Linked DNA regions of Stratiformator vulcanicus. The protein of the gene in region 1 binds, or shares a complex with, the protein of each later gene. Links are inferred from orthologs where the notes say so. Each region holds a gene or a part of one and is shown in the gene's direction. Other genes may lie near its edges. The genes, in order: Pan189_RS13030 and Pan189_RS08650.

What was found.
Region 2: the proteins of Pan189_RS13030 (region 1) and Pan189_RS08650 are in contact, whole or in part, in a cryo-EM structure (PDB 6KHJ), measured with the Thermosynechococcus vestitus proteins. The link is inferred for Stratiformator vulcanicus from one-to-one orthologs. Residues at the interface, in WP_011056552.1 of Thermosynechococcus vestitus: Leu46, Met47, Tyr48, Thr50, Ala51, Cys52, Phe54, Ile55, Glu56, Ala58, Ala59, Ile61, Gly62, Ser63, Arg64, Phe65, Asn76, Pro78, Thr89, Thr91, Lys93, Met94, Ala97, Leu101, Met123, Phe124, Ser126, Asp127, Ser128, Tyr129; in WP_011057128.1 of Thermosynechococcus vestitus: Pro17, His18, His19, Pro20, Ser21, Met22, Val25, Arg27, Met29, Thr31, Ile38, Asp39, Cys40, Glu41, Pro42, Val43, Ile44, Gly45, Tyr46, Leu47, His48, Arg49, Gly50, Met51, Lys53, Ile54, Asn57, Arg58, Pro65, Tyr66.

What each region holds. Positions count from the first base shown.
Region 1 is NZ_CP036268.1:3,340,080-3,350,715, forward strand. What follows is about bases 2,594-5,308. They hold Pan189_RS13030 (NADH-quinone oxidoreductase subunit B), read left to right. Parts: upstream 2,594-3,535; coding sequence 3,536-4,081; downstream 4,082-5,308. Other genes in these bases: Pan189_RS13025 (helix-turn-helix transcriptional regulator), read left to right, coding at 2,950-3,534; sufC (Fe-S cluster assembly ATPase SufC), read left to right, coding at 4,174-4,995; sufB (Fe-S cluster assembly protein SufB), read left to right, coding at 5,081-5,308. Outside these bases: Pan189_RS13015 (universal stress protein), read right to left, coding at 1-228; Pan189_RS21400 (hypothetical protein), read right to left, coding at 391-552; Pan189_RS13020 (SLC5/6 family protein), read right to left, coding at 549-2,573; more of sufB, read left to right, coding at 5,309-6,505; Pan189_RS13045 (hypothetical protein), read left to right, coding at 6,515-6,730; Fe-S cluster assembly protein SufD, read left to right, coding at 6,769-8,091; Pan189_RS13055 (metal-sulfur cluster assembly factor), read left to right, coding at 8,241-8,546; hemin uptake protein HemP, read right to left, coding at 8,728-8,916; Pan189_RS13065 (DUF1559 domain-containing protein), read left to right, coding at 9,168-10,121; Pan189_RS13070 (hypothetical protein), read left to right, coding at 10,124-10,387; Pan189_RS13075 (Kelch repeat-containing protein), read left to right, coding at 10,467-10,636. UniProt on the Escherichia coli protein: NDH-1 shuttles electrons from NADH, via FMN and iron-sulfur (Fe-S) centers, to quinones in the respiratory chain. The immediate electron acceptor for the enzyme in this species is ubiquinone.
Region 2 is NZ_CP036268.1:2,208,289-2,219,059, forward strand. The notes cover bases 4,940-7,789. They hold Pan189_RS08650 (NADH-quinone oxidoreductase subunit D), read left to right. Parts: upstream 4,940-5,670; coding sequence 5,671-6,909; downstream 6,910-7,789. Other genes in these bases: Pan189_RS08640 (NADH-quinone oxidoreductase subunit C), read left to right, coding at 4,940-5,240; Pan189_RS08645 (hypothetical protein), read left to right, coding at 5,262-5,534; Pan189_RS08655 (CHAT domain-containing protein), read left to right, coding at 7,250-7,789. Outside these bases: Pan189_RS08615 (BBP7 family outer membrane beta-barrel protein), read right to left, coding at 1-1,382; Pan189_RS08620 (M20 family metallopeptidase), read left to right, coding at 1,612-2,748; Pan189_RS08625 (4Fe-4S binding protein), read left to right, coding at 2,866-3,420; Pan189_RS08630 (DUF2203 family protein), read left to right, coding at 3,587-4,084; Pan189_RS08635 (NADH-quinone oxidoreductase subunit A), read left to right, coding at 4,077-4,685; more of Pan189_RS08640, read left to right, coding at 4,707-4,939; more of Pan189_RS08655, read left to right, coding at 7,790-10,354; Pan189_RS08660 (sulfatase), read left to right, coding at 10,448-10,771.

The sequences.
Region 1 (10,636 bases):
TTCGACCTGAGTTTCGCGTTCGGACTCCGTCACGTCGCCGATCAACACGCCCGGCGAAACGAAATCGAGCGGGTAGAGCACGTGAATCAGATGCACGCTTTCCGGACTCTTCGCGTGCGCAAGCCCCACTTGGAACGCGTGATCGGTATCGGCCGAGAAATCGACCGGGACAATGACCGTGGAATAGTCGTTCGTAATGTCCGGGTCATCTACGGAATCGGTTGACATGGCGGACCTCTTGAAACCGGGCGGCAAAAAGCGAAACACCGAACGTCGAACGTCAGAACGCTCGCCGATCGAACCTCAGCCTAACGCGCCACGGCTCAAGATTCCCATGCTGCGGGAACGAAGAATTTGCTCCCGCGTTCTGAGTCGCCGCAACCGACTTCGCTAACCCGAACTGCCCGTATCGCCGGTATTGATTGCCGGCTGATTCTGCAGGTCTTCCGCCCCTGCCGGGGGGAGCGTCAACACCCGGAACAGGCAGTAGGAGACCACGATCAGTACGGTTCCGACCGAAGTACACATGATGATCAAGCCAAGGGTCGTCATGGCGTCACCTCAATGGAGTCGGGAGTTTCGGCGGCCGGGTCGTCGTAGGTGCGGGCGGCAGCGAGGCGTCCGCTTTCGGCCCAATTGATTCCGGCGATATGGATCATCACCAGCATAAATACGCTGACGACACCGATGAATAGGATCGACATCATCGCGGATGGATTGCTCAAGATCCCTTCCAGCCGACCAGGCACTCGCTTTTGAAGAGCGAGCACCTCCTCAGGCTTGGCCTCTGACTCACCCGCGGTCGGTTCGACTTCGGTTTTCACGAAGCGATACTCCGGATAAATCGAATCGGGGCCGTTGCCAATCGACCACTTCCCGCGTTCCTTGCTGAGGACCGCGTCAGTCGGGAGAGACTCGTCGATTTCGCGACTCTTAAGTTGCTCCTGAAGTGTCTCTCGAATCGACGCCGGCAGTGCGGCTCCCTCTTCGAAATCGTCGGTTACGGACGTCGCAACGGCGATCGGCGCCCGGTTGCCGCCGACGGTCTCAAACTTTGTGAAGACATTCGTGGCAATGAACGACACGAAGATGACCAGCATGTAGACCGGCACCACATATTTCAGGAGAAACTGCACCAACGCCGGCACCTTGATGTGGGCGCCCTCATGCATCTCACGGTCGCCTCGTTTCAGCCCGAACAGCCAGCCATAAAGAATAGCCTGAATCAGGGCCAGTACGAAGATCAGGAAGGTGCCGACCCAGAAGTCGATCGTGTCGAGCGCCGTCAGCCCTTTCGAAAAATAGAAGACGAATCCGGTCCCCATCGCGGTAATTAAACCCAGGATCGCGACCGAGTCTTGCCGCTTCAGACCAAAGCCTTCTTCAAGAAACGCAATCGCCGGCTGAAGCATGGAGATACTGCTGGTCATTGCGGCCACGAACAGCATGAAAAACCATAGAAAGCCAAATAACTGCCCGAACGGCATCTTCGCGAACACTTCCGGTAATGCGTTAAATCCAACGGCAAACGTGCCCATCCCGATCACCGCCGTCCCGAGAAAGATAAACGCAGCCGGAATCGTGATCAGCCCACCAAGGCAGACTTCAAAGAACTCGTTCATGCTGCACGCGGTCAGCGAGCCGAGTGCGATGTCGTCTTCCTTTTTGAGGTAACTGGCATAGTTGATAATGACGCCGAACCCGACGGAGAGACTGAAGAAAATTTGCCCGGCAGCAGCCAACCAAGTCTTCGGTTCCAATAGTTTGGAGAAGTCCGGATTCCACATAAACCCGAGCCCGTCGCTGACCGACCGGGTTGTGGGGGAATCGCCTTCGACCGTGGAATTAGCGGCTGCTGCAGCGAGTTGGTCTTCCGGAATCGGCTGCGGCGGCAGCGTCATCACGCGCACTAGAACGACCAACGCCAAGACGACCATCAGGGGAATGGCGATCTTGCAGAAGGTCTCAATGCCCTTGCTGACGCCTCGATAGATCAGGGCAAAATTGACCCCGAATGTGAAAATCAGAATACCCAACAGTTGGAAATTCTCCGCCCGAAAGGCGTTCACCTTGCCGTCGGCCCCTTTGGGACTCATCAGCACCCCGTCCTGCTCGATGCCGACGTAACTTCCGAAAAACGCCCCGAAGTCTGCATTTGAGGCCGTCAGCTTTTCATTGCCGATCAGATAATTGAACGCATATCCCAGGCACCACGCTTCAATCAGCACGTAGTACATGTAGATCATCAGCGGGATCAGCACGGCTAACATCCCGAGATATTTCGCCGCCGGGTGATGCCAGATCGCCGAGAAAATGCCCGGGGCCGAGTTGAAACCGCGACGCCCGCCGTACCGCCCCATTGTCCATTCGGCCCATGCCAGCGGAATGCCGAGAATGAGCAGCGAAATAAAGTAGGGGATCATGAACGCCCCGCCGCCGTTTGAGGCAGCTTGGCCGGGGAACCTCAAGAAGTTTCCGAGACCGACGGCCGACCCGGCTACGGCGAGAATGACTCCGATCCGCGAGCCCCAGCCATCGCTGGCGCGGGAAGATGGTTTCGTTTCGGTCGACACGTTCGGCTCCGTTGTCGAGTTCGAGATGTTTCATGATCTCCGGATGCCGGCAGCCGACACCCGGTCAGAAATTTTGGGCGAGCAAGAATTTCGTCGCGATCCTACTGACAAGTTCTCGCCGGACATAGCGAATGGTTGCCCGATATTCTCGGTCCGAACGTGTTGCGACGACTGATTTTCGGCCGATTCGCCGATCACCGGTATTTTTCGCAGGCTGAGTTGTCAAAAATGCCGAAGGGCCTTATGATGCCGTACATCCACGCGCAATGGGGACGAGACTCTGACATCGACCATTGAAAAATCAGACAGAGACTTCATCAGCCGACTCAATCGACTCGGCGAGGGGTCGATCCAGCAATTGTGCGATGAGTTCGGCGTGACCGCGACCGCGGTGCGTCAGCGACTGCGGCGATTGCAGGCAGAAGGTTGTGTGGATCGACGGACGACGAGTTCGGGACGCGGCCGGCCGGGGCACCATTATTTCGTGACTGATCATGGTCGCAGGCAATTGGGCGAGAACTACGAAGAGCTTGCGGTGGTGTTGTGGCGGGAGTTGAAAAACATATCCAACCCGGACGTCCGAGCGGCAATTTTATCGCGTGTTCAAGACGTATTGGTTCAAAAGTACGGCGCCGAGGTCGATGGCAGGACCATTCTCGGTCGGCTGCGTCAATTGCGGACCGCGCTCGGGCGTTGCGGTTTTGACGTCGAAGTTGATGATTCAGGAGAGGTCCCAGTCCTGCGGGAAAACAACTGCCCGTATCACGATTTGGCCTCCGATGACCGGTCAATCTGCGAATTGGAACAGCGCGTGTTCGAGAAGGTGCTCGGCTCGAACATGATCCTGAAGCACCGCTGCCTCGACGGCCATCACTGCTGCGAATTTGCTCCCGTTGAAAGCGAGTTAGTTGCACTGGGAAGTGGGGCGATAACAACGGAACGGAAAGAAAGCGAAGGCTGAAGTGACCGCATGGATTGAAGGACGCTTCGAGGAAAACGTCATTACGACGACCCTTGAGCAGGCGATGAATTGGGCCCAAGCCTCGGCGATCTGGCCGATGACCTTCGGCTTGGCCTGCTGCGCGATCGAAATGATGGCCGTCGGCGCTAGCCGCTACGACCTGGAACGCTTCGGCTGTGGGGCCTTCCGCGCCACGCCGCGACAGGCTGACCTGATGATCGTCGCCGGCACCGTCACCCACAAGATGGCCACCCGAGTTCGTCGGCTCTATGAGCAGATGCCCGATCCGAAGTACGTGATCGCGATGGGCGCCTGCACAATCGGCGGCGGGCCTTACTTCAAACACGGCTACCACGTGGTCAAAGGCGTTGACTTGGTCGTGCCCGTCGACGTCTACGTCCCCGGCTGCCCTCCGCGACCCGAAGCGCTGCTCGAAGGCATCATGCGGGTGCAGGACAAGATCAAAGCCCGCAAGGTCACCAAGGGAGAATTCACGCTCCCGGTGCCCCACCACGAAGGCCACGTCCGACCCGTGCCCATCACGTAACGGCAAACACTCAACTGCGACCCCGAAGCCCACGCGTCGCACCGCGCGGGACTAAACGAAATCACCCTCAACGCTGTTTTCAAATAGGCGACATGAGCACTCTCAAAATCGAAAATCTGCACGTTTCCGTCGGCGAGACTCCGATCCTCAAGGGCGTCGATCTCGAGATCAAATCAGGCGAAATTCACGCCCTGATGGGCCCCAACGGCTCCGGCAAAAGTACGCTCGCTTATGCCCTTGCCGGTCATCCGCTTTATGAAATCACTGACGGAACGGTGAAACTCGACGAGACCGACATTACGGAGATGGAGGCTGACCAACGTGCACGACTTGGTATGTACCTCGCTTTCCAATACCCCGTCACGATTCCCGGTGTGAAGGTGGCCGACTTTCTGCGGCACGCCGTCTCGAACGTGCGGAACCCCGATCGGCAGGAAGGCGGGGAACTCGTCTCGATGCGAGAATTTCGCAAAGAGATTTACGAACAACTCGACAAACTCGGTGTCGACCGCTCTTTCGCCCGCCGCTACCTCAACGACGGCTTCTCAGGCGGTGAGAAGAAGCGCATGGAAATCGTGCAGATGGCCATGCTGCAGCCGCGGTTCGCGATCCTTGATGAAACCGACTCGGGACTCGACACCGACGCGGTCAACGTCGTGAGTGAAGGCGTGCGAAAACTTGCCGGCGACGAAATGGGAGTCTTAATTATTACACACCACGACCGGTTGCTTGAGTACAACGTGCCTCAGAATACGCACGTCATGATGGCCGGACGCATTATCGAAACCGGCGGCCCCGAGCTGGCAAAAGAACTGCATGAAAAAGGCTACGCCGCCGTTCGCGAGCGACATCCCGAAGCCGCGAAGGAAGAGCATGAGAAACAACAGGCGGAAACGGTGGGCGTCGCCAAGTAATCGTTTCTCAATTTCAACGGACGCAGCAAATCACTTCCGGTAATTAATAGTCACACAACCAGTCGCGATGCGACAGGAGCGAATGATGTCGACCGATGCACCAGCGAAAAATCCGAATTCGGATGTCTCTATCGGTGACTACAAGTACGGGTTTCACGACCCGACCGATAAATACGTCTTTAAGAGCCGCAAAGGTCTTAATCGCGAGATCGTCGCTCAGATTTCGGAAATGAAGGCCGAACCGGAGTGGATGCGGCAGTATCGACTCGATGCCTACGAGCACTTTGAGTCGCGTCCGATGCCGACGTGGGGCGGGGACCTGTCTCAGATCGACTTTCAGGATATCTTCTATTACATGCGGGCCTCCGACCGGCAGGAAAAGAGCTGGGACGACGTGCCCGAAGACATCCGCAACACCTACGACAAACTCGGCATTCCCGAAGCGGAAAAAAAGTATCTCGCCGGCGTGAAGGCTCAGTATGAGTCGGAAGTCGTTTACGGTTCGCTGCAGGAAGACCTCGAAAAGCAGGGAGTCATCTTCACCGACACGGACAGCGGGCTGCGTGATCACCCGGAGATATTCAAAGAATACTTCGGCTCAGTCATACCGTATCAAGACAATAAATTTGCGGCGCTCAATAGCGCAGTCTGGTCGGGCGGTTCGTTCATCTATGTTCCGCCCGGCGTGCAGGTCGACTTCCCGCTGCAGGCCTATTTCCGCATTAACAGCGAGAACATGGGCCAGTTCGAGCGGACCCTGATTATCGTCGATGAAGGCGCAAGCATTCATTACGTCGAAGGCTGCACGGCTCCGACCTACACGACCGACAGCCTGCACTCCGCGGTTGTCGAGATCGTCGTAAAGCGTGAGGCCCGCTGTCGCTACACGACGATTCAGAACTGGTCCAACAATGTTTACAACCTCGTCACCAAACGGGCTTACGCCTACGGCGACTCCTTAATGGAGTGGGTCGACGGCAACCTCGGCTCGCAATTGACGATGAAGTATCCCGCGATCCATTTGATGGAGCCGGGGGCCCGCGGGGAGACGCTCTCGATCGCGTTCGCCAATGAAGGCCAGCATCAGGATGCCGGGGCGAAGATGGTGCACATGGCTCCGCATACGTCGAGCCGAATTATCTCCAAGAGTATCTCGAAGGGGGGCGGACGGTCCAGTTACCGCGGCCTCGTGAAGGTCGCCAAAGGTTGCGACGATGTTAAGTCGAACGTCGTTTGCGATGCTTTAATTCTCGATGCACAAAGCCGCAGCGATACCTATCCCTATATTGAAGTCGAAGACGAAAACGTCGCGATTGAGCACGAAGCGAGCGTCTCCAAAATCGCCGAAGAACAGCTCTTTTATCTAATGAGCCGCGGTCTTAGCGAGGCCGAAGCCTCAGCCATGATTGTCACCGGCTTCATCGAGCCGCTCGTGAAAGAGCTGCCGATGGAATACGCCGTGGAAATGAACCGCCTGATTGAACTTCAAATGGAAGGTTCGGTGGGGTAGGGCAAAGTTATGCGAGAAATTTTGACCGAACACCTCCGTCGACAGCCGTTCGTCCCGTTCGAAGTCATTTTGTCGAGCGGCGATAGATACGTTGTTAGCCATCCGGAGAATGCCGCTTTGACTCGCGGTCGCATGTTCGTTACCGACCCGGCAACGGAGAAGGTGGTGGAGTGTTTTCTGCTACACATTGCCAGTGTCGAAGTAAAAGAGAATCAGGAAGTTTAAGAGTGTCGGTGGCCCGACGTGAAAAGGAATTAACTGTAATGTCTGCTACTTTAGCGGAAGAACAAACTCTTCCCGCCACCTTCGACGAAGCGGCTTGCGAGGCGCTGATCACTCAGCGGGGCGAGAGCGAGACTGAGGCGCAGCGTCGACGTTCTGCGCTGCGGAATTATGAGTCCCTGCAGGCGCAAGAACTCGACCCCGAAGAGTGGCGACGTGTCGAACTGCGTCCGCTCAAACCTGAGAATTTCAGCGTCTCTAAGCAAGCGGGGCAAGCCGACTTTGCGACGCGTCTGGGTTCCAGCGATGAGTTCGGCGGGCGGGCGGTACACGTCGATGGCCATGCGACCGAGATCTCGCTCGACCCCGAGTTAGCTGAGCAGGGCGTCATCTTTGGTGACCTGCACACTGTAATGCGTCAGCACGGCGACCTTCTGGAACCTCACTTCATGACCCATGCGGTGAAAGCCGAGACCGATCGGTTTACCGCATGGCACGCCGCATTCGTCACGGGGGGGACCGTGCTGTATGTGCCGAAGGGCGTCCAGGTCGAGAAGCCGCTGCACAGTCTGATCGGACTCACACAGGGCGGGGCAGCCGATTTCAGCCATACACTCGTAATCCTCGAAGATGGCGCCTCAGCAGCCCTATTGGAAGAAACGGCCTCGTCGACCGAAGAGCCGGGATTGCACGTTGGTGCGGTCGAGCTGATCCTTGGCAAAGAAGCCCGATTGCGTTACGTCCAGTTGCAGAACTGGAACACAAAGACGTTCCATCTCGCGCATCAAGTCGGGCGAGTCGAGCGTGACGCGAACCTTCAATGGACCGTCGGAGGACTCGGCTCGCGACTGGCCCATGTCCATCAGGATGTTCATCTCGACGGTCGCGGAGCGCATGCGGAGGTAAACGGCGTCACGTTCTCCACGAACCGTCAGCAACTTTCCTACTATACCGAGCAAAACCACAACGCCCCCGATACGACGTCCGACCTGCTCTATAAGACGGTCCTCCGGGATAAGTCGAAGGTCGTGTGGCGTGGCATGATCAAAGTCGAAAAGGAAGCTCAGCGGACCGACGGCTATCAGCGATGCGACTCTTTAATGCTCTCTGATACGGCCCGCAGCGACTCGATTCCCGGTCTCGAAATCGAAGCCGACGACGTCCGCTGCACCCACGGAGCGACAACCGGCAAGGTCGATGAAGAACAAATTTTCTACTGCATGTCGCGCGGCGTCGGTCGCTCCGAAGCGATGCACATGATCGTGGAAGGCTTCTTTCAGCATATCTACGATCGCATCCCCGTCGAAGCCGTTCGCGAGGTGCTCGATGACGCGGTGCAGAAGAAACTGGGCATCGGGGAATAAGCTCTCAGCTAGCGGCCGTCAGCGATCAGCTTTTCAAGTTGATGAAGTCGGATAATATCAAGACTCTGTGAGTAATCGTCCCGACGGCTGGCGCCTCGGGCTTGTATTGCTTTCCTCTAGCCTCTCGACTCTAGCCTCTAGCCACTTTCATGCCTTCCGAAGTTCAATTAATCGACGCACTGAAAGAAGTCATCGACCCCGAGCTGATGGTCAACATCGTTGACTTGGGACTCGTCTACGAGGTTGAGCAAGCCGAGGGCGAGCCGAAGGTCAACGTGGAGATGACCCTCACCAGCCCCGCGTGCCCGGCAGGACCGCAGATCATCTCTCAGTCCAAGGCGGCACTGGAGCGGCTTGAGGGCGTCGACGAAGCCGACATCAAGCTCGTGATGGACCCGCCGTGGTCACCGGAGCGGATGACGGATGACGCGCGGGACCAGTTGGGTATTTTTTAGCATTTCAGCTGCAAACACCCTCGCGCATTGACCCGGAGCGAGGCGATCTCGGGGCGGGAGTAGGACTGGCAACAGGACTCTGACCTCTCGTCTCTCAACTCTATACAAACGTGCATAAAATCTCGCGAGTCTTCCCGCTGAGAAACGAACTGCTCACCGCAGTCGTGCTCGTCCTGCTTCCTCACTTATGCAAAATCAGCTTGCCCGCCTTGGTCAGGCGGAGGCGATAGACGGCCCCGTCGTGCTCGATTTCGATTTCCGGGCGGCCGGCGAGCAGCTCTTTTGACGTAATGCGGGCTTTTGACGCATCGTCGCCCACGGCAATTCTGGTCTCTGCGCGGCCGGTAATATTGTCGGAGTTGGGCTGCATCCTTCGACTCGGCTTGGATTTGCGTCACCCGCGATATTTTTCGCCACGGGCGTTGCGAGAACTCTGAGGTGTCGGTACTGTACCACAAAGACATTGAGATTCAATCTCAACTTGGATTGTGATTGAGTTTCACTGTTCCCGCCCCAGCGAGCCAGCGGCCGACTTCTCTCTCCGCCAGCCAGCCAGGTATCGACGCCCACGAAGGTCGTGAGTGCGTCTTTCGCCCACCCTTTGGCTGACAGGAGAAACAGATGCTTCGTACCGCCCCGTTCCGCCTCCGCGGATTCACGCTGATTGAACTGCTCGTCGTGATCGCGATCATTGCGATCCTGATCGCCCTCCTATTGCCCGCGGTCCAACAGGCTCGAGAAGCCGCTCGCCGGACGAGTTGCACGAACAACATGAAGCAGGTCGGAATCGCGACTCAGAACTTTCACGATGTAAACGGTGAATTGCCTTACGCGACGATTGACCGCATCGAAGGGGACGACGCCGACACGTTCCCGACCGGCTTCATTCAGATTCTGCCATACCTCGAACGGGACGACGTCGCGCAGCGGTGGGACGCGGAGGAACGTCGTGACAGCACGCTCGATGCCGACGGTGACGGCTTTTCGAACGCCGATCTGCAGCAGATGACCATTCCGACGCTGCTGTGCCCCACGATGGTCAGGCCGACCGCATTGGGAGGGGCGGAGAATCGTGCCCCGGCCAGTTACCTGTGGTCGTCGGGCACGAAGGATCCGATTCTGCTGACTTATTGGAGCTTCTTCGGACCGATGGCGACCGAACCGGAATACGACGGAGCCATCGTCCCGTTACTCACGAATGTAGCCAACACCGTCAACGAACGGCCGACACGTCTCCGCGATATCACCGACGGCACGTCGAACACGTTCCTGCTCGGCGAGACCGACTTTATGGCGACCGGCTCGGTCACCGACGATATGGGCGGCGTATGGGCGTATGGATTCGCCGGCTATGCGTGGGGCACGACGCTCCACGAAATTGACCGACATGATTTATCGCCGCGAACAGGGTTTACGGCGCTGCCGGGCGAGGTTCCCTATGGCGCTTTCCGCAGCCAGCACCCGGGCGGATTGAGCTTTTCCCTGTGCGATGGCTCGGTCAGGTTCGTTTCCGCGACGACGGATCGCAACGTGCTCAACGCGTTGTCGACACGCAGCGGCGGCGAGGTTTATTAATCATGAAACTCCCGTTGCCCATCCTCGCGTTCGTTCTGCTGATACCTGCCGTCGGTTGCGGAGGCAGGCCCGAACCAAAAATTGATGTCGATATTGCCGAACCACTCTCAGTCGAGCGCTGGAGAGAATTGCCTCCGAACGTTCAAACGGAACCGCTGACGCTTGCGAAACTGCGGGCCGATAACCCCGCGCTCGCCGACGATCAAGGTTGGAAGGAGTTCGCCGCAACGAACCTTCCCGACGACACAACCGACGGCGGGAACTAGGATACTTCACCTAGCTTGGTCGGTCTGCTCCCGCAGATCGATCGACTGGATTCTCACTGACTAATAACGGGATCGATCCATGAAGAACGGTTTTCCGCATTTACTTACGGTCGGGCTTACTGTCGCTCTCTGCGCGTCTGCAGTTCCGGCCTTCGCCCACTTCCCCTGGCTCACCGTCGAGGACCGCTACGGCGCCGAGCCGAAGCTGCAGTGCTACTTTGCCGAGAGCGCGGCGCCCGATGATCCAAA
Region 2 (10,771 bases), 1.1 Mb from region 1 along the record:
TCGCTTCCGTTGTTGATATTACTGATGAAAGCGCGGCCGCCGTTGGCGGTTGTGATGTCATAAGTCGTGTTGTCCGCCGGACGGACAACGTGTGAGAAACGCATTAAATCGTACCCGATGATTAAGCGGGCCTTGGGATTAATTTTGATGCGGGCGTAGACGTCGAATTCGAACACGGGCGAGAACAGGAAATCATTGCGAGACCGGTTGCTGCTGAAACCGAGGAAATTGGTCGCGATGACCCGTGATTTAACATTGTTTACGCCGAGCAGCACCGACGGCTCGGTCCCGAGCGTCAACCACTTGTGAATTAATTCGAACCGAGCACCGACGGTGGGACCCCAGATATTGTTATGGACGTCCGTGGTGATTCCGGTCACCGTTCCGTTGGTTCCATTAAAATTGATATACTCGGCACCCTGCTGCTCTTGGACTGCACGGTAGGCGAATCCGAATGTCGGCTGAATGTGAAATCCGTCGCCCGGCGGGGAAAGCGGATCGATCACGAAGTCGAAGTCGAGTCCCCAAGCATCGGCCGCGTAAGAGTAGACAGCACCTTCCGTGAAGACCGGCAGGATGTCTGTTGGGAAAAGGTTGGCAGTGACGGGGAGTGCCACTGCCGGGGGAGTCGCTCTGGCATATTCGAATCCCCGTTGCTCGAGGACGAAACCGGAAAACTCAAAGGCGGCACCAGTGTTGAGTGGCACACCGAAGGTTCCGCGAATGCCGTTGGTTCCAGACAGCGACACGAGGCCGAGATCGTTTGCTAAGCCATTGGTTAAAGCTGTTCCATCAGATTTAATGACCGAGTTGCCGAGGTTGAATGTGGTCGTCGGGTCGGTCGGCACCGAAGTTCCCTGCGCGTAAAAGAATTGCGCGCCGTACGCATTGTTCGGGGGATCGGTCCAGCCCCAATGCAGATACTCGATACGGCCCCAGACTTCCGCCGGCTTGAACAAGCGGTAGCCGAGGAAGTGAAAATCGGAAGGCGGCACGAAGAGCTTTTTTTCCTTCGGCATCGCCATCGTCGGCATTGTCGACGTTTGCTGGATTGGCGGACAATATCCGGAGTTCTGCTCCGCATGGCCGCCTCTGAGCTGGTGAGTGCCGATGCTCCACGTTTCGCCGAGCGGCTGCGGAATTGGCATGACCGGTGGCCAAGGCGAAGCCGGGTTGATCAGAGCGGAATCGCCCAGATTATAGGGCTTCCAGGTGACCTGTTCGACTTCCTCCGAAGTGGAGCCGCCCAAATGAATGACGCCTTCGTCGGCCGACTGACCGTACGTGGCGGTTGCCGCGCAAAATATTGCGCCGGCAATAAGAATGCAGTGAAGCGGGCAGCGGGTCATCGTCCGTTCCTCAAGTAAGACAACTCGCGACACGAAGACCCGCACTCCACACATTCGAGGAGCGCAGGCCGGTGGTGAGGGTCGTATCAGGTCTATCGGTCATTCTCCCGGTTCTACTTGTCCGAAATCGTCATGCTGAAACGATCGGACCGGTTCCAACGAAAGTTCCGGCCTTCTGAGCCCATTGGGCCTTCGGGCGCAAAGGGTTATGATTCGCGAATACTTGACTGGCGAAGAAAATAACTGGCATAGGATCGATCACATGACGGCCTCGGACTTCGCGCGCGAATTGATTGCGTTTCCCAGCGTAAGTCGTGCGTCCAACGTCGCCGTTAGCGAGTATGTTCGGGATCAACTACTCGAACTGGGATTCGAGACCGAATGGGTCGAGTACCGAGACCCGGCGGGCGTCGTGAAGGCGAATGTCGTGGCACGCCGCGGCGAAGGGAGCGGGGGATGGGCTTATTTCGCCCATACCGATGTCGTTCCCGCCGATGACTGGGGCATCGATCAGCACGGCCCCTTCGAGCCGACCGTCTCTGGTGAACGCCTCTACGGGCGGGGAAGCTGCGACATGAAGGGGTCGCTCGCCTGCGCCCTCGCCTCGGCGGCGTTCACGCAATCGGAGAAGCTTCGCGCGCCGCTCTATTTCGTCGTCACGGCCGACGAAGAGGTCGGATTCATCGGCGCCGAAGAAGTCCGAAACAAATCGCAACTATATCGAGAGCTCGTCGAAGCGCAGCCGGCGGCAATCATCGGTGAGCCGACGGAGTTGCAGATTGTCCATGCCCACAAAGGCTCCTGCCTGATTCGAGCCACAGCCCGGGGGGAGGCGGCCCATTCGAGTTCGGCCGCCGGACGGAACGCGAATCACGATTTGATTCCCTTCCTGCAGCAGATGAAACAGCTGCACGACGAAACGGAGACTGACGCGCGGTGGCATGACGAGAGGTTCGACCCGCCGACGTTGAGTTGGAATATCGGCATTCGCGATCACAACCACGCGATCAACGTGAAATCTCCGCAGAGCGAGTGCCTGATCTACCTGCGACCGATTCCGGGTCTCGATATCGCTCCACTACTTGAGCGCGTCCGCGAGGCGGGTCGGGAGTCGGGAGTCGAGATCGAGATCAAATCGCGTGGCGATGGACTCAGCGTTGCGCCCGATCATCCTTACATCCGCGAGCTTCTGGAACTCGCCAACGGCGACCGTGCACAAACGGTTTGCTACGGGACGGACGGAGCCATCTTCGGCGAAGACCTGGAGCGGATCGCCGTCTGTGGCCCGGGCAGCATCGCGCAGGCTCACACGAAGGACGAATGGATCGCTCTGTTACAGCTTGATGCCGGAACCGAACTGTTTGCGAACCTCATCACGCGCTACTGCATCAATTGCTGAAGCGGGCCGTCGCCACGCGACGTGCGACCCGGCGTCGCACGCGAGTTTGGGTTTGTGGCTTGGCAGTCACTGCATATACTTCGATCAATCCTGGAGCCAACGAGTCGAAGGAATCCGATGCGGGAGTGGTGGGAAAATCTCTGGTCGGCGGTGACGACAGTCGCGGCGGGCATGGCGGTGACGCTGCGGACGATGCTGCGGACCTACGCTCGTCGCGCTCACACCGAGGTCTACGAGTACCCGGAGGTTCCCGTGCCGGTGAAGGCTCGCTATCGCGGGTTTCACCGATTTGACCTCACGACCTGCATCGGCTGCGACAAGTGCGCGGTCGCCTGCCCGGTCGACTGCATCTACATTGAGAAATCGAAGAGCCCCGCCGGCAAGGGCTTCCGAGTCGATGGATTTTTGATCGACTACTCGAAGTGCATGTTTTGCGCTCTTTGCGTCGACCCGTGCCCGGTCGACTGTATTTTTATGGGAGCTAATTTCGACCTGAGCTGCTACAGCCGTGACGGCTGCGTTGTCGATTACGCCAAGTTGCCGCTGGAGATTGCGTGGGGGCGTGCGACGCTGAATCCCTCCGCGGTCGCGGAGTCGAAACGAATCGCCGAACCGGTTTGGATCAAAGGTGAGCCGAATCCTCTCGAAGAAGCCGCCGCGGTCGAAGCGTGACTGGTCGAGTTCTTTGTCTTCTCCTGTTGGACTGGACCGCGGGTTGGAGCGGGGAGTAGGTTGCACTGATGATTCGATTGCATCGATGAGTCAGTTGCAATTATTGAGTTGGTCGAAAACGATTCCAGCAGCGCCGCATTCCGCAGACCCGTTAAAAAAGACCCGTATGTCCGACAAATCGTCGAGCCACGAATCAATGACATTGGCCGGTGCCAATCGCCGATTGCCATTGGTTCGTAAAATCGCAGCGGACATCGTCGCGCTCTCGCACGATCTGGCTGATCGCGAGGATCGTCTCAAAATCCTGCGTCGCCGGGGACGTAAGCAATCGACCGGCTCGTTTCACAGTGACGAGTTGGACTCCATTGAAGAGATCGTTCAACGGGACCAGAAGACGCTCGAACATTACGTCGCAGAGCTATCAGAGGTCGGAGGAGAACTCCGCGATGCGTCGCTTGGAATCGTCGAATTTCGGGGCGACTGGCCGGAACATGACGGTCCTGTCTTTTTCGGATGGTTGCACCCGAACGACGAGATCACCTATTGGCGGCCGGAACGGTCTAAGCTGACGGATCGTCGGTCGGTCTTTGAAGACAGCGTTGCCGGTCGCGAGGAATTTGGCGACGCAGACAGCCCGGAATCGAACGGGAACACGGATGGCTGATCTCGTCCTGCACCTGCTGATCTTTATGGCGGCGGCGATCATCGCGCTGCTCGTGCCGTTGACGATTGGTCGTTTCGTTCGGCCGACGTTGCCGAATCGCGAGAAACAATCGATCTACGAATGCGGCGAGCCGACGATCGGATCGAACTATCTGCAATTCGATCTCCGATTCTATGTCGTGGCCCTGCTATTCATCGTATTCGACGTCGAAGTGGCGTTCTTCTTCCCTTGGGCGACGGTCTTCGGTCCGGCTGTGCAATTGGCGGATGAGCGGCTGCCGCAGGCCGTGGCCACCGTCGAGGGAGAGCCAACTGCGCGGGCGATCCTCAGTTCGGAATTGACGGGTATTCCGCTTGGTCAATTGGGAGAAGCCGAACTGGTCGATGCCGCGACAGGATTAAAGCTTGCTTGGACGGCGTTCGCCGACGTGGCTGTGTTCTTCGCGGTTTTACTTGTCGGATTCGCTTACGTTTGGAGCCGTGGCGATCTCGACTGGGTCCGGACGGCAGCCGATCGCGTCAAGAATGCGGCCGTCGATCGAAGGGGGGTCGGCTACAATCGCGAGCAATCCCCTGCCAATGTCGAAACGACACCTGTTTGACAGGCTTCAGGAATTGAACTGATGGCGATTGAGGAGATATTCAGCACGCTGCAGTCGAAGTTCGGCTCGGACATCGTGCTGAAGCTTGCGACCGACGCAAAAGATCCTTGGATCGAAATTGCAGCGGAACGCGTCGTCGACGTCGCGTTTTTTCTGCGAGATGACCAACGCTACCGGTTCGATCATCTCAACGATCTGACGGCCGTTGATTATTGCGAGCCGGATGAGAAAAAACGGTCGCGATTTCCGTTCGAATTACACGTCGCAGTCGTGTATCACCTGACGAGCTACGAGACGCGAAAGAGTCTCGTATTGAAGGTGCTGCTGCCCCGCTGGAAAGACGATACGCCGGGAGAGTTGCCGGAATGTCCCAGCGTCTCTTCTGTCTGGTCAATCGCCGACTGGCATGAGCGGGAAGTCTACGACCTTGTGGGAGTCCACTTCACGGATCACCCCAACCTCCGTCGCATTTTGACGTCGGAAGACTGGGTCGGGCATCCGCTCCGTAAAGACTACGAGTTTCCGCTCGAGTACCACGGAATTCGTTGCAAGTAGATTCTCAACGGAGCCGCCGCCATGCCGCCCGACGACGAAGGCAGTGACGCCCCGACTGGCGATCCGACGCTGGAGATGGCGACCGGCCTGCTGAAAGACGGTCATAAGATCGCCGCGATCAAGGTCATCCGCGAAGGCTACGGCGTGAGCCTGAAAGAGGCGAAGCAGGCGGCTGATCGGATCGAGGGCGAACTTGGAATCACGCCGACCAAAGTCGGATGCGGGGGGACGGCAGCGCTACTGCTGGTGTGTGTCGGATTGTCCGCGGCGTTAGCAACGGCAATGCCCTGGTGACCACGAAGGTCACGAACTATGGACGATTTCATCTGCCGTAAGGTGGAACCGCATGCATTGGGGCGTAGGATACGCCAGCGGCGCAAGTGTCGCGGAAACAATGGCGTCCTGACGAACTCTCATCCCCTGTTTTCTCATGCCGGTACACGCTGAAGACCCTCGTGTGATCGAGTTCGACGTCCGCACGGACGAGATGCTCATCAATATGGGGCCGCAACATCCCAGTACGCACGGCGTACTGCGCTTACTGCTGCGCACCGACGGCGAAGTCGTGCATGAAGTCACGCCGCACATCGGTTACCTGCACCGCTGTGCTGAGAAGATCGGCGAGAATCTCTCGCCCGCGCAGTGGATTCCCTACACCGACCGGATGGACTATCTGGCCGCGATGAACATGAATCTCGGGTGGTCTCTGTGTGTCGAGAAATTGCTCGAAATGCAGGTGCCCGAGAAGGCGATGGCTCTGCGGGTCGTGATCGCCGAGTTGGGACGCGTCGCCAGTCACCTCGTCGGGATGGGAGCGTACGGGCTCGATCTCGGCACATTCAGTCCGTTCCTTTATGCCTTCCGCGAGCGGGACATCATCCTCGACCTGTTCGAAGAAGCGTGCGGCGCTCGGCTGACCTACAGCTACCTCACGATTGGCGGGGCGACGCATGACCTCCCGCGCGAGATCGAGATACCGCCCGGGCTGGCGCAACTAAGTGGTATTAAACAGGGCAAAAAAATCCAGTGGGTTGATGCCGTCCGACTGTTCTGCGATTGGATGCAGCCGCGGATTAAGGAGTATCACACGCTGCTGACGACAAACGCGATCTTCATCAAGAGAACGGCGGGACTCGGCGTTCTTTCGCGTGATATGGCGATTGACCACGGCTGCACCGGTCCGGTCCTTCGCGGCAGCGGTGTTGATCATGACCTCCGGCGCGACGGGGAGTCGGTCTACACCCGAATGTATGACGGATATGACTTCAAGCCGAACTTCGCGCCTTATGAACTCATGCCGTCGGGCGTCGAGATTGGTGACAATTGGTGCCGCTTCTATCAGCGGATGCTGGAAGTCGCACAGTCACTGGATTTGGTGCGGGCTGCGTTGGACCGTTACGAAGACGCGGATGGTGAGTACCGAGTTCCTCACAAACTGATGGAGAAGTTGCCACGCGACGAGGCCTATCTCGAGACCGAGTGCCCCCGCGGGCAGATGGGCTTCTATCTGATCGGCGACGGTTCGCCGGTGCCGCTCAGAACGCGAGCGAAGAGTTCCAGCTTCTGTAATCTGTCGGTCGTCGGCCCGCTCTCGGTGGGGTGCCTCGTTGCCGATATCCCCGCAATCGTCGGCTCTCTCGACGTCGTGATGGGCGAGATCGACCGGTAGAGCCGAGCAACCCGGTGATCTGCGGCGGGTCACGAACTCACAACGCCAGTCCCAGACCGTTGGAGGTGCTAGCAACGGTCTGATTTCGTCTGATAGACAAGCCCGAGGCGCCAGCCGTCGGGAAGATCGCTGATTGATCGACCATTGGCTTGGCCTATGGCTGGTATTGAAATCGCTTCCAGCGGCTCGGTTTTAGCCGATCCTCTGTAATCTTCAGACGCAGAGTCTTCTCAAACGAACTATCAAACTTCACGGACTCAACTTCAAAAGAAATTGATCTTCCAGCGTCACACCGGGATAAGAAGTACGTCTAGTAACTTCTGTTCATTAAGGGTTCCCGGTGGCGAAATCGCTTGAGACGCTCTCTCCGTACGAATTGACCTCGGTCGAAGTCGATCAACTCCTCCGGACCAATCCGGATGATGCTCGCCTCAAGGCCCATTTCACGGCTGAGGAACTTCACGAATTGCGGAATCTCGCGGGGGCTGCGCAGCAGTCGACCCGCGGTCGCAAGCGAGTGGTCTATGTTCTCCCTGGGATTCTTGGTTCAACGCTGGGCGTCACCAGCGGGGGGAATCGGGACACGATTTGGCTTGATCCGCACTCCATCCGCAATGGCGACCTCACCAGCTTGGCCATGCGAGGGCGTTCTCGGGGCCGCGTCGAAGTGTATGGACAGTTTCCCGGCCTCTACACGCGACTGCGTTGGACGCTCTGGTGGAAAGGCAACGATGTCCGAGATTATGCGTACGATTGGCGACTGAGCATCGACGAGCTCGGCGCAGAACTACTTGAGGCATTCGATTCAGAGGAGGCCGACGAACTTTACGTTGTCGCGCACAGTATGGGAGGACTCGTCGCGCGATCTGCTTACGCGCAGGCTGATGCCGCGATGCGTAGGCGAATCAAGCGGGTCATCATGCTCGGTACGCCAAACCGGGGTTCATTCTCAGTCGTGCAAGTGCTCGACGGCAGCAATGCGACGGTTCAGTTTGCCGGCTGCCTCGACGAGCAGAACGAGACCGAAGATTTGGTCTCCGATATCTTTCGGACATTGCCCTCGATCTATCAGATGCTGCCCCATCGCGACGTCTTCAGCGCTATCGACTTATTCGATACCGATGCGTGGGGCGAAGCGAATCCGATGGGGACGAGGTTGCGCGAGGCGACCGACGTGCAAGAGTCGCTCGCTCCGGCTGATGACAAGTTTTTCCTGCTCGCCGGCGTCGACCAACCGACGGTCGTCTCGGCGTCTCTCAACCAAGAGGGCCGATTCGACTATCAGGAACACGAGACCGGAGGTGATGGAACCGTCCCTCTTGATTTCGCGTTGTATGACGGCATCGATAGCAATACGAGGACCTTCAAAGCTACGCACAATGGTTTGGTAACCAGCAACGACGTGATCAACTCCGCTGCAGAGATCATTGAGCACGGGCGGACGCAGCGTGGACTGGCCTTGCAAACCCGACGTGGCGAAGAGGTGACGACCCGAGGGCTGACCTTCGCTGCGCTGCAAGCGGGAACCTGCTATGGCGGCCGTCGCGGGAACGCGATTACTGACGCCGAAGCCGTTTCGTTCTTTCGGCGCGGCCTCATTTCCGTTCCGGGCGACCGGCTTCCCGCCCCGGGACGCCAAGGCAATAGTGCTGAAAACGAATTCGAAGAATACGGACGAATTCGGAACCTCGTCGTCGGACGTCGAAGCGACTTCCGGCTCGAGTTAGAACTTCAGCATGGCGACCTGTTCGACGTTCCTGTGCGGGCTTACGTGCTCGGTATCTTTGAAAACGTCACGCCCGGTGGACCGGCGAGACAGGTCGATGAGTTGACCGGCGGGGCCGTCACCGAGTTTCTCGAACGACGACTGCTCAACGCCGACATGGGGCGGATCTTCATGATGCCCGTGGGTCGGAATCCGCTATTGGCCGAGTTCGTGGTCTTTGCCGGCCTCGGCAGCTACAGCCAGTTTCGGTCAGACCCGACCTCCGCGGCATCGGTTCAGAAGTTTGTCGCAAGAAATATTGTGCGAACGCTGATTCAGTCCGGCATTGATGAACTGGCCATGCTCCCAGTCGGGGCATCGAGTGGTGCCGACGTCCGATCGACCATCGACAATCTTTTCCAAGGATTTGTCGAGGCGGTCCGGAACGGGACTCGGCAGCAAAAGTTTCGCCGCGTCGTCATGTGCGAAAGCGATGATGCCCGCTACGAAGAAATGCGGGAGCACGTTCTCCGCCGGTCCACGACGTCAAACACTTTGAAAGACGTCGAGATCACGATTGATGAAGTGGAGTATGGAGACCGGAATAAGTCTCGTAGCCACCGTCAATTAATCACCGGCCAGGAACAGCCGGTCTATTTGACGGTCCGGATGCCGGAGGGTTTCGACAGCTCGAAAGGATCGAGCATTGTTCGCGTCGAGTCGTCACTGCTGACCTCGGGGGGGAAAGCAACCGTCTTTAACAGAGCGAAGGATGTAAATCGGCGTGAGCTGGACGACTTATTTGCCACGCTGGATGAACTCAAAGAGAACCCCGGAACGAAATTTGACGTCGAAGATTTCGGACGCAGATTGTGCGAGCTCATTTTCGATCGCGAAATTCGCGAGGCGATGGCGAATGAAGCGATCCTGGACAAGCATCTGGTCGTCATTCACGACTCGGCCGCATCACGGATTCCCTATGAAACGATGCTCAGTGGCGACGACTTTCCGGTTCTCGGTGAGGGCTTGACGCGACGATATCTCGCCGAGAATTTGTCCGTGACGAAATGGCTGCGAAAGGTCGGACCTTCTGAAGAGATGAAGGTGCTGCTGATTTTTGATCCGACGGACGATCTTCCCGGCGCCGAGAAAGAAGGCATTTGGATTTACGACGTCCTGCGAAAGCTTCCGGGGGTTAAGGTCGAAATTCGGCGGGAAGAGAAGGCGACACTCAGTAAAGTCAGAGAGGATCTCAATTCCGGCGAGTTCGACGTCATGCATTACGCCGGGCACAGTTTTTTCGACCCGAATGACCGGGCTAATTCCGGGCTCGTGTTGGCCGACGGCGTACTGCGGGGTTCCGACCTGCTCGCACTCGAGCGCCTCCCCGCGTTGGTGATCTTCAACTCATGCGAGTCGGCACGCATTCGCCGACGCGATGCAGAGAATGGTCCGAGCGTGCAGCGGCAGCTTCGTGAAAACGTGGGCGTGGCCGAAGCCCTGTTTCGTGGCGGCATCGGCCAGTTCATCGGAACGTACTGGCCGGTCGATGACTCGGCGGCCGAAGTCTTTGCGCGGACGTTTTACGGCTCCGTACTCGGGCGTGACGAGGAGACGGCGAGCGTCGGACAGGCGGTCGCCGCCGCGCGACGGGCGGTTCATGAGGTCCACTCATACGAGTGGGCTAATTACGTCCATTACGGCGAGCCACACTTTCAATTGCGAACACGCTCGCCGTAAGCCCGCGGGCTAGAGCCTTGGGGTGGTTGACGACGCCCGTCGCTTCGATCATGTTCGGGATCCCTATTTTGCCGATGACTTAGAAAGTGCTCCATGACGCTCGCTCGAATTCCAGCCGTTGTTTTCGTGGCCATCGCTTTAGTGGGATCGTCGCTGCCGACTGATGCCGGTGATCGTCCGAATGTGTTGTTCGTGATTTGCGACGACCTCAATACCGACCTCGGTTGCTACGGTCGAGATAACGCCAATACGCCCAATATTGATCGCCTCGCTGCCTCGGGGGTCCGCTTTAAGAATGCGACCTGTCAGTTTCCACTGTGCGGGCCGAGCCGAGCCTCATTTATGACCGGGCTGTATCCCGACCAGACCGGCATCAAGAGGAACAGCATCCGGATTCGCGAGACACTGCCCGAGGTC